Thermus aquaticus: one gene and its partner. The protein of the gene in region 2 interacts with the protein of the main gene of each other region in a pairwise test. Links are inferred from orthologs where the notes say so. Each region holds a gene or a part of one and is shown on either strand. Other genes may lie near its edges.

Region 1 (4,004 bases), 270 kb from region 2 along the record:
AAGGGCTTACCCGCCGGGGCCTCCCCGATCACCCTGAGGCGCACCGGGCGCTCGGGGGAGGCCAAAAGGGTGTCCGCCTCCCGGCAGGCGTAGCCGTCTACGGCGGTGTCGTCCTGGTCGGGGTGGTCCACCAAAGAGGCCAGGTCCTCGGCCAAGACCCGGCCGTAGGCCTCCCTTAGGGGAAGCTCCTCCACACTAAGCTCCCCCCTGGCCCCTTCCAGGACCAGGCTCAGGGCTTCCTCCACGCTGAGGTTCGTGCGCATCGGCTTTAGTCTACCCGCTTGCGGAAGGCCCAGGGCCAAAGGGCGATGCCCAGGGCGTAGAGGGCGAGGGTCACCCCGAAGAGGAGGTCAAAGGCCCTGAGCCCCACGGCCCCCTGGACCAGGCCGGAAAGGGCGCTCGCCATGGCGAAGAGAAGGCTCCAGAAGGCGCTTTCCACCAGGAAGAAGCCCGGCCTTTCCTCCTCGTCCAGGTAGTCCATGACCAAGGCGGCGTACACGGGCCCGGCGGCGTTCATCAGGGCCCCGCGGATGAGGAGGGCCAGGGTGACCAAGGGAAGCCAGGGGGCCCAGGCCAAGGCCGCCAGAAAGGGCAGGGAGAGGGCCTGGACGAAGACGATGGCCCCAAGCCGCCCGAGCCTTTGAACCAGGAGGGGCTGGAGAAGCATGGCCGCCCCCGTGGCCAGGGAGGAGAGGGCGAAGATGAGCCCCGTGGTCCCGTAGGTGAGGCCGAACTTCTCCTTCAGGTAAAGGTTCAAAAAGGGGATGACGAGCCCCGCCCCGAAGCCGATGACCACCTGGGGCAAGAGGAGCCTGAGCCAGAGGAAGAGGCGACGGGAAAGCCTCAAAGGCCTCCTCTCCCCTTCCGCCACCGGAAGCCCCCACACAAAGGGAAGTCCCAGGAGGAAGAAGGGCAGGGCGAAGAGGAGGACCTTTTGGGCCCCGAAGAGGTCGGAGAGGTAGCCCGCGAGGAGGGTGGAGAAGAAGCCACTCATCGTGGTGAGGGCCGCCTGCAGGCTGAAGAAGGCCACCCGCCTCCCCTCGGGGACGAGCCGGGCGAGGAGGGGCGCCGCCGCCCCCTGCAGAAGGGCCCCCGCCAGGCCGTAGAGGGCCAGGCTGGGGAAGACCAGAAGGCCAAGGCCCAAAAGCAAAACGACGGGGAGGGTGAGGAAGAAGGCCAGGTGGAGGCTTCGCAGGAAGCCCAGCCTGGGGATCAGGTAGGCCAAGGGCAGGGCGAAGGCCACCCCGGAGAGGAGGACCACCGCCTGGGCCAGGCCGATGGCCTGACGGGAAAAGCCCAGGGCCTCGAGGTGGAAGTTGAGGAAGAAGTAGACCAGGTTCCCCCCGAAGGACCAGAGGAAGCCTGCCAAGAGAAAGCGGTAGGCGGGAGAAAGTTTATGCACAGCGTCTCCTTTCTTATGCCCCTTCTCGCTCCCGCGCCTAGCCTTAGAAATCCCCAAATGGGCCCCTCGTGCTGGCTTGGGCCAGCATGGGGTGGCGCTAGACCTGGCGGCTGGGGCAGTAAGGGGCCAGGCCGCAGGCCCCGCAACGGGGCCTCCTGGCGGTGCACACGTAGCGCCCGTGGAGGACCAGGGCGTGGTGGACGAAGACCCAGTGGTCCTTGGGGAAAAGGGCCTCCAGGTCCTTGGCGATCTTCTCCGGAGTCCTGGCCTCCGAGAGGCAGAGCCTCCTGGCCAGGCGGGCCACGTGGGTGTCCACGGCGATCCCCGGCACCCCAAAGGCCGCCCCCAGCACCACGGTGGCCGTCTTCCACCCCACCCCGGGGAGGCGCATCAGGGCCTCCTTGTCCCTGGGCACCTCCCCCCCGTGGTCCTCGAGGAGCCTCCGGGCTAAGGCCACCAGGTTCCTGGCCTTGGTCCGGTAAAGGCCGATCTTTCGGATATAGGGCTCCACCTCCTCCGGGGTGGCCGCCGCCAAGGCCTTGGCGTCGGGGAAACGGGCGAAGAGGGCCGGGGTGGCCTCGTTCACGCTCTTGTCCGTGGCCTGGGCGGAGAGGACCGTGGCCACTAGGAGCTGGAAGGGGTTCTCGTGCTTGAGCTCGGTCCGAGCTCCGGGGTAAAGGGCCTTCAGGGCCTTCAGGATCTCGGAAGCCCGCGCCTTTTTGGCCTTTTCCCCCTCCTTAGGACACGCCACGGCCTCCAATCTACAATGGAAGGGTGGAGAAACCCAAGCTGGGGCTCATCGTGCGGGAGCCCTACGCCAGCTACATCGTGGACGGCAAAAAGACCTGGGAGATCCGCAAGCGCGTGGCCCGCCACCGGGGGCCTTTGGGCATCGTGAGCCGGGGCCTGCTTATCGGCCAGGCGGACCTGGTGGGGGTGGAGGGGCCCTTTAGCGTGGAGGAGCTCCTGCCCCACTTCGCCAAGCACCTGGCCGAGGAAGCCTTCCTGAGGGCCTACGCCCAGGGCGAACCCCTTTACGCCTGGGTGCTGGAGAACGCCTTCCGCTACGAAAAACCCCTCTACGTTCCCAGGCGCCCGGGCCGGGTGATGTTCGTGGACCTCACCGAGACCTTTGAGGAAGGCTAGCCTTTCCTGGGCACCACCACCAGGCCCCCGTAGCCCACGAAGACCGTGAGGTCCGGGTCCAGGGCCTGGTGCACCTCGGGGCGGTGGGTGGCGGCCACCAGGGTGATGCCCGCCTCCCGGCAGAGCTTGCCCAGGCCCAGGGCCACCCGCCTGGCGGTGGGCACGTCCAGGTGGGCGGCGAACTCGTCTATGAGGAGGAGGTCGGGCCGAAGGGCGAGAAGGAGGGCCAGCCGGAAGCGCTCTCTCTGCCCCGTGGAAAGCTCCTGGGGTCTAGCCCGGTAGAGGACGGCGTCGGAGAGCCCCACCCGGTTTAGGACCTCTATGGCGGCCCGCACCTCTCCCATCTCCCGGTAAAGCCGCTCCAGAAGGGGAAGCTCCCCCAAAGGCACCTCCACCTCGCCGGGGATGTAGGCGGCCACCCGCCCCCCAGGGAGGAGGACCCGCCCGGCGTCCGGGGGCTCCCCCAGGAGGAGGCGGAGGAGGGTGGTCTTCCCCGCCCCGCTGGCCCCGGCCAGGACCACCAGGCTCCGGGGCGGGACCTCGAGGTCCGCCCCCCGCAACACGGCCCGCTCCACTCGCCTGGCCTTCACCCCAAAGGCGGAAAGGACCTCCTCCACCTCCGGGGAAAGGCCCTTCAGGTCCAGGAGGCTCCGGTAGCCTTTGTAGACGTCCTCGAGGCGGATGGGGCCCGGCAGGCCCGCCACCTGGCCGTAGCTTTTTTGGAAAAGCCGCCCCCCGTGGGCCCTGGCGTAGGGGTCCTCCTTCAGGAAGCGCTCCAGATGCCCTTTGGCCTCCTCGCTCAAGGGGTAGAAGAGGACGGGGCGGCCGGAGGCGGTGTCAAAGAGGTAGCGGAAGCCCACCTTCTCAAAGAAGGGGTGGTAGCGGGCCATCTGGGCGATGGTGTAGACCAGATGCTTCTCCCGCCGCCCCTCCGGGGCCCCCCGCTCCCGCACCCAGTCCAGGGCCACCTGGACCAGAAGGGCCCCCAAACCCTCCGAGCGGTAGTCGGGGTGGACCACCACCCGGGCGATGCGGGCGGCGGCGGTCTCCACCTGGTCCAGGGCCTTCTCCCAGTCCTCGCCCCCCTCAAAGGTGGGGTGGAACCAGTCCGGGGGGAAGATGCGCTCCCGGATGTCCCGCTCCAGGCGGCCATCGGGGGTCCTGCGGTGCATCCTGGGGATGGGGGGGTCCAGGCGCAGGTAGCCGAGGATCCTGGGCTCAAAGGGGAGGCGCTCCTTAAGCTCCAGGACCAGAAAGCGGCTCGCCGGCGTGGAGCCTTTGATCTCCTTCAGCCTGGCCTCTCCCCCGCACTCGCAAAGGGGCTTGCTGTTGGCGGCCAGGGTCTGGCCGCACCGGGGGCAGACCCAGAGGGCCACCACCTCCTTCTCGGAAGCGTAGTGATACTGCTCCAGCTCGGCGATGGCCTCAAAGTCGGCCTCAAACTGGGCCTCCCGGG
Region 2 (4,428 bases):
AACTTGGGGAAGGCCTTCAGGGTGAGGGCCAGGGCCTTGAGCAAGAAGGCGGTGAGGGTGAGGCGGAAGCCCTTTTCCTCGGCCTTTCTGGCGTAGCCCTTGCGCAGGGCCTCGAGCTCGGTGATGTCGGCCTCGTCAAAGTGGGTGACCATGGGCACCTGGGCCCAGGCCTGGGCCATGGCCCTCATGGTGGCCTTGCGCACCCCGCTCATGGGCTCATGGCGCACCGGGCCCCACCGGCTGAAGTCGGGAAGCCTGGGCGTGGGGGGCGGGGCCTCGAGGGCCGCCGGGGCCAGCCCCGCCGCCCGGCGCACGTCTTCCTCGGTGATGCGCCCGGCGAGGCCGGTCCCCCGCACTTCCCGGATGTCCACGCCCAGCTCCCGGGCGAGCCGCCTCACGGAGGGCGCGGCGGGGACGAGGCGCCCTTCAGAGGGCGCCTGGGGGGCCCTGGGCAGCGCCAGTTCGGGAGCGGGCTCGGGCCTTAGTGCCTGCGCTTTGGTTTCGCCATAGGGAGTGCTCAAGTCGGGGCTGAGGAAAGGTTTTTCTGGGGCCCCCACCGCGGCAAAAGCCGCGGTGGGGTACTTAGCCTCGGGCGCACGCTGGGCGACCTGGGAAACCTCCAGAGCCTCCTCCTCCGCAAGCTCCAGGAAGGGCTGTCCAGGGCGCACCTCCTCCCCCACTTGGACCAGAACCCGCTTCACCACCCCGCCCACCTCGGCGGGCACCTCCATGACCGCCTTGTCGGTCTCCAGCTCCAAAAGGGGCTGGCCGGGGGCCACCCGGTCCCCCTCCCGGACCAGAACCCCCACCACGGTGGCCACGGCCACGTTGTCGCCCAGTTCGGGAATCCTAAGCTCCATACCGCCTCCTGTACTGCCTTTACCGCCTGTGGGGCGGCCTCTCCTCCAGCCTAAGCCCAAGGCGCTCCTTGGCCGCCTTCAGGGTCTTCTCGGGCAACTGGCCTTCCTCCGCCAAAAGGGCCAAGGCGGCGTAGGCGATGTGCCGGGCGTCCACCTCAAAAAAGTCCCTCAGGGCCTCCCGGGTGTCCGATCGGCCAAAGCCGTCGGTGCCCAGAGCGCAGAAGGGGCGGCCCACATGGTCCCGCACCAGGCTGGGCAGGGCCTTCAGGTAGTCCGTCACCGCCACCACCGGCCCCTCGTGGCCCTCGAGGGCCTGGGCCACGTAGGGCTTGCGGGCCTTCCCCAGAAGCCGCCTTTCCCTTTCCGCCTCCACGGCGTCCAGGTACAGGGCCTTGTAGCTGGTAACGCTCCAGACGTCGGCCACCACCCCGAAGTCCAAAAGGAGCTCCTGGGCCTTCAAGGCCTCCCTGAGCAGGGGGCCGGTGCCGAAGAGCTGCACCCTTTTGCCCTTCCCCTCCCCTTGGCGGAAGAGGTAAAGCCCCTTGAGGATCCCCTCTTTCACCCCTTCCCGGGGCTCGGGCATGGGGGGGTGGGGGTAGTTTTCGTTCTCAATGGTGATGTAGTAGAGGACGTCCTCCCCCTCCTTGTACATGCGCCGGAGGCCGTCTTCCAGGATCACGGCGAGCTCGTAGGCGAAGGCCGGGTCGTAGGCCAGGAGGTTGGGGGCCGCCAGGGCGTAGATGTGGCTCTGGCCGTCCTGGTGCTGCAGGCCCTCCCCCTCCAGGGTGGTCCGCCCCGCCGTGGCCCCCAGGAAGAAGCCCCGGGTCCTTTGGTCGGCGGCGGCCCAGACCAGGTCCCCGATCCTCTGCAGGCCGAACATGGAGTAGGTGATGAAGAAGGGGATGGTGGGGATGCCATAGTGGGCGTAGGCCGTGCCGGCGGCGATGAACTCCGCCATGGCTCCGGCCTCGGTGATGCCCTCCTCCAGGATCTGCCCCTCCTTGCTCTCCTTGTAGGCGGTGAGGGTGCCGGCGTCCACGGGGATGTAGAGCTGGCCCTGGGGAGAGTAGACCCCCACCTGGGCGATCAGGGCCTCCATGCCGAAGGTACGGGCCTCGTCGGGAACGATGGGGACGATGAGCTTGCCGATGACGGGGTGGCGGAGCAGCTTGGCCAGGATACGCACGAAGGCCATGGTGGTGGAGATCTCCCGGCCGCCCGAGCCCTCGTAGAACTCCCGGAAGAACTCCTCCCCCGGGACCTCGAGGCCCCCCGTAAAGCGCACCCGCCTTTCCGGCACGAAGCCCCCCAGGGCCCTCCTCCTCTCCAGGAGATACCGCACCTCCTCGGAGTCCGGCCCGGGGTGGTAGTAGGGGAGCTCGGCCAGCTTCTCCCCGGGGATGGGGATCCCCAAAAAGGCCCGGGCCTCCTTCAGGTCCTCCTCGGTGAGCTTCTTCACCTGGTGGGCCACGTTCTTGGCCATGGCCGTGGGCCCCATGCCGTAGCCCTTGATGGTGCGGGCCAGGATGACCACCGGGCTCCCCTTGTGCTCCACCGCCGCCTTATAGGCGGCGTAGATCTTCTCCAGGTCGTGGCCGCCCCGGCTCCGGGTGAGCTCGGTGAGCTCCTCGTCCGTCATGCCCTCTATGAGGCGCTTGAGTTCCGGGGTGTTGAAGAAGCGCTCCCTAAGCTCCTTCCCCCCGAAGGCGGCGTAGCGCTGGCTCTCCCCGTCCACCAGGGCCTCAAAGCGGCGGAGGAGGTGCCCCTCCCGGTCCTTGGCGAGGAGCTGGTCCCAGGCCGAGCCCCAGACCACCTTGATGACCCGCCAGCCCGCACCCCTATAGAGCCTCTCCAGCTCCTGGATGATCTTGGAGTTGCCCCTCACGGGCCCGTCCAGGCGCTGGAGGTTGCAGTTCACCACAAAGATGAGGTTGTCCAGGTTCTCCCTGGCGGCCAGGTGCAAAGCCCCCACGGTCTCGGGCTCGTCGTGCTCCCCGTCCCCCAGGAAGGCCCAGACCTTGGCGGAGCTCTTGGGCTTCAGGCCCCGGTCCTCCAGGTAGCGCATAAAGCGGGCCTGGTAGATGGCCTGGATGGGCCCAAGCCCCATGGAGACCGTGGGGAACTCCCAGAAGTCCGGCATGAGCCAGGGATGGGGGTAGCTGGAAAGCCCCCGGCCTCCCGGCACCGGGGGGTGGACTTCCCGGCGGAAGTTCTCCAGGTCCGCTTGAGAAAGCCGGCCTTCCAGAAAGGCCCGGGCGTAGATGCCGGGGGAGGAGTGGCCCTGGAAGAAGACCAGGTCCCGGTCCAGACCCGCTTCCGGCCCCCGGAAGAAGTGGTTGAAGCCCACCTCATAGAGCTCGGCGATGGAGGCGTAGGTGGAGATGTGGCCGCCGATGCCGTCCGCCTTCTTGTTGGCCCGGGCGACCATCATGGCGGCGTTCCAGCGGAGGATGTTGGCGATGCGGCGCTCTAGCTCCAGGTTCCCGGGATAGGGGGGCTCCAGCTCCTTGGGGATGGTGTTGAGGTAGGGGGTGTTGAGGCGGTTCTGCGGGAAGAAGCCCTGGAGGTAGAGGTACTCGTCCAGGTGGCGCAGAAGCTCCTCCACCCGCTCCGGGCCTTCCACCTTAAGCACGTACTCCAAGGACTCCCGCCACTCCCGGTTCTCTATCTCCTTAAGCCGGGCCCGCTCCTCCGGCGAAAGCCTGGCCCAAGCTTCCTTAAGCTCCCGTTCCGTCATGCTCCCCCCTTGACCAAAAGTACACTACACCGACCCACCCTTCAGTCTGGGGCAGACGGGGCCCCTTTGTCCAATAGCCAAGGGGCTGGGCAGGTGATAAGATTTTCCTATCATGGACCTGCGGCGGCTCCGCCTCTTTCTGCTCCTGGCCGAGGAGAAAAACTTTCACCGGGCGGCGGAGCGGGCCTACCTCTCCCAGCCCGCCCTCTCCCAGCAGATCCAGGCCCTGGAGCGGGAGCTGGGGGTGAGGCTCTTGGAGCGCCGCCCCTTCCGCCTGACCCCGGCGGGGGAGGCCCTGGCCCGGGAGGGGAAAGCCCTTTTGCGGGAGGTGGAGGCCCTGAAGGAAAGGGTGCGCCGGGCGGGGCGGGAGAGCCTGCGCTTTGGGGTGCCGGAGAACCTCCTCCCCGACCTCATGCCCCTTCTGGACCACCTGCGCCGGGGGCTGGGGGAGGCGGTGGAGGTCCTGGAGATGCACACCCCCGAGCAGGTCAAGGCCCTCAAGGAGGCGCGGCTGGACTACGGCCTGGCGGGCCTCAAGGTGGCGGACCCCGCCATAGAGGAGGAGCCCCTTTTCAAGGTGCCCATCGTGGTCCTCCTCCCCGAGGACCACCCCCTGGCGGGGCAGGAACGGGTCCCTTTGGCAGAGCTAAGGGAAGCGCCCTTTCTCCTCCTTTCCCGGGAGACCCTCCCTCCCCTCCACGAGGCCTTCCTGGAGGTCTTCCGCCGGGCAGGCTTCGCCCCCCGGGTGGTGCGGGAGGTCTCCCGCTTCTCCCAGGCGGTGAGCCTGGTGGCGGCGGGGTTGGGCGTCCACCTGACCCTGGCCCCCTACCG

What was found. Proteins that work in one complex are often made in the same cells at the same time.
Region 1: the proteins of aceE (region 2) and nth interact in binary tests that used the Escherichia coli proteins (3 or more experiments, as listed by UniProt). The link is inferred for Thermus aquaticus from one-to-one orthologs.

Annotation. Positions count from the first base shown.
Region 1 is NZ_LHCI01000106.1:91,632-95,635, forward strand. Bases 332-3,200 are described here. They hold nth (endonuclease III), read right to left. Parts: upstream 2,163-3,200; coding sequence 1,500-2,162; downstream 332-1,499. Other genes in these bases: BVI061214_RS01450 (MFS transporter), read right to left, coding at 332-1,402; BVI061214_RS01460 (ASCH domain-containing protein), read left to right, coding at 2,177-2,548; BVI061214_RS01465 (GNAT family N-acetyltransferase), read right to left, coding at 2,545-3,200. Outside these bases: BVI061214_RS01445 (molybdopterin molybdotransferase MoeA), read right to left, coding at 1-263; more of BVI061214_RS01450, read right to left, coding at 269-331; more of BVI061214_RS01465, read right to left, coding at 3,201-4,004. UniProt on the Escherichia coli protein: DNA repair enzyme that has both DNA N-glycosylase activity and AP-lyase activity. The DNA N-glycosylase activity releases various damaged pyrimidines from DNA by cleaving the N-glycosidic bond, leaving an AP (apurinic/apyrimidinic) site.
Region 2 is NZ_LHCI01000106.1:358,455-362,882, forward strand. Bases 680-3,972 are described here. They hold aceE (pyruvate dehydrogenase (acetyl-transferring), homodimeric type), read right to left. Parts: upstream 3,598-3,972; coding sequence 880-3,597; downstream 680-879. Other genes in these bases: BVI061214_RS02885 (2-oxo acid dehydrogenase subunit E2), read right to left, coding at 680-860; BVI061214_RS02895 (LysR family transcriptional regulator), read left to right, coding at 3,710-3,972. In the rest of the region: more of BVI061214_RS02885, read right to left, coding at 1-679; more of BVI061214_RS02895, read left to right, coding at 3,973-4,428. UniProt on the Escherichia coli protein: Component of the pyruvate dehydrogenase (PDH) complex, that catalyzes the overall conversion of pyruvate to acetyl-CoA and CO(2).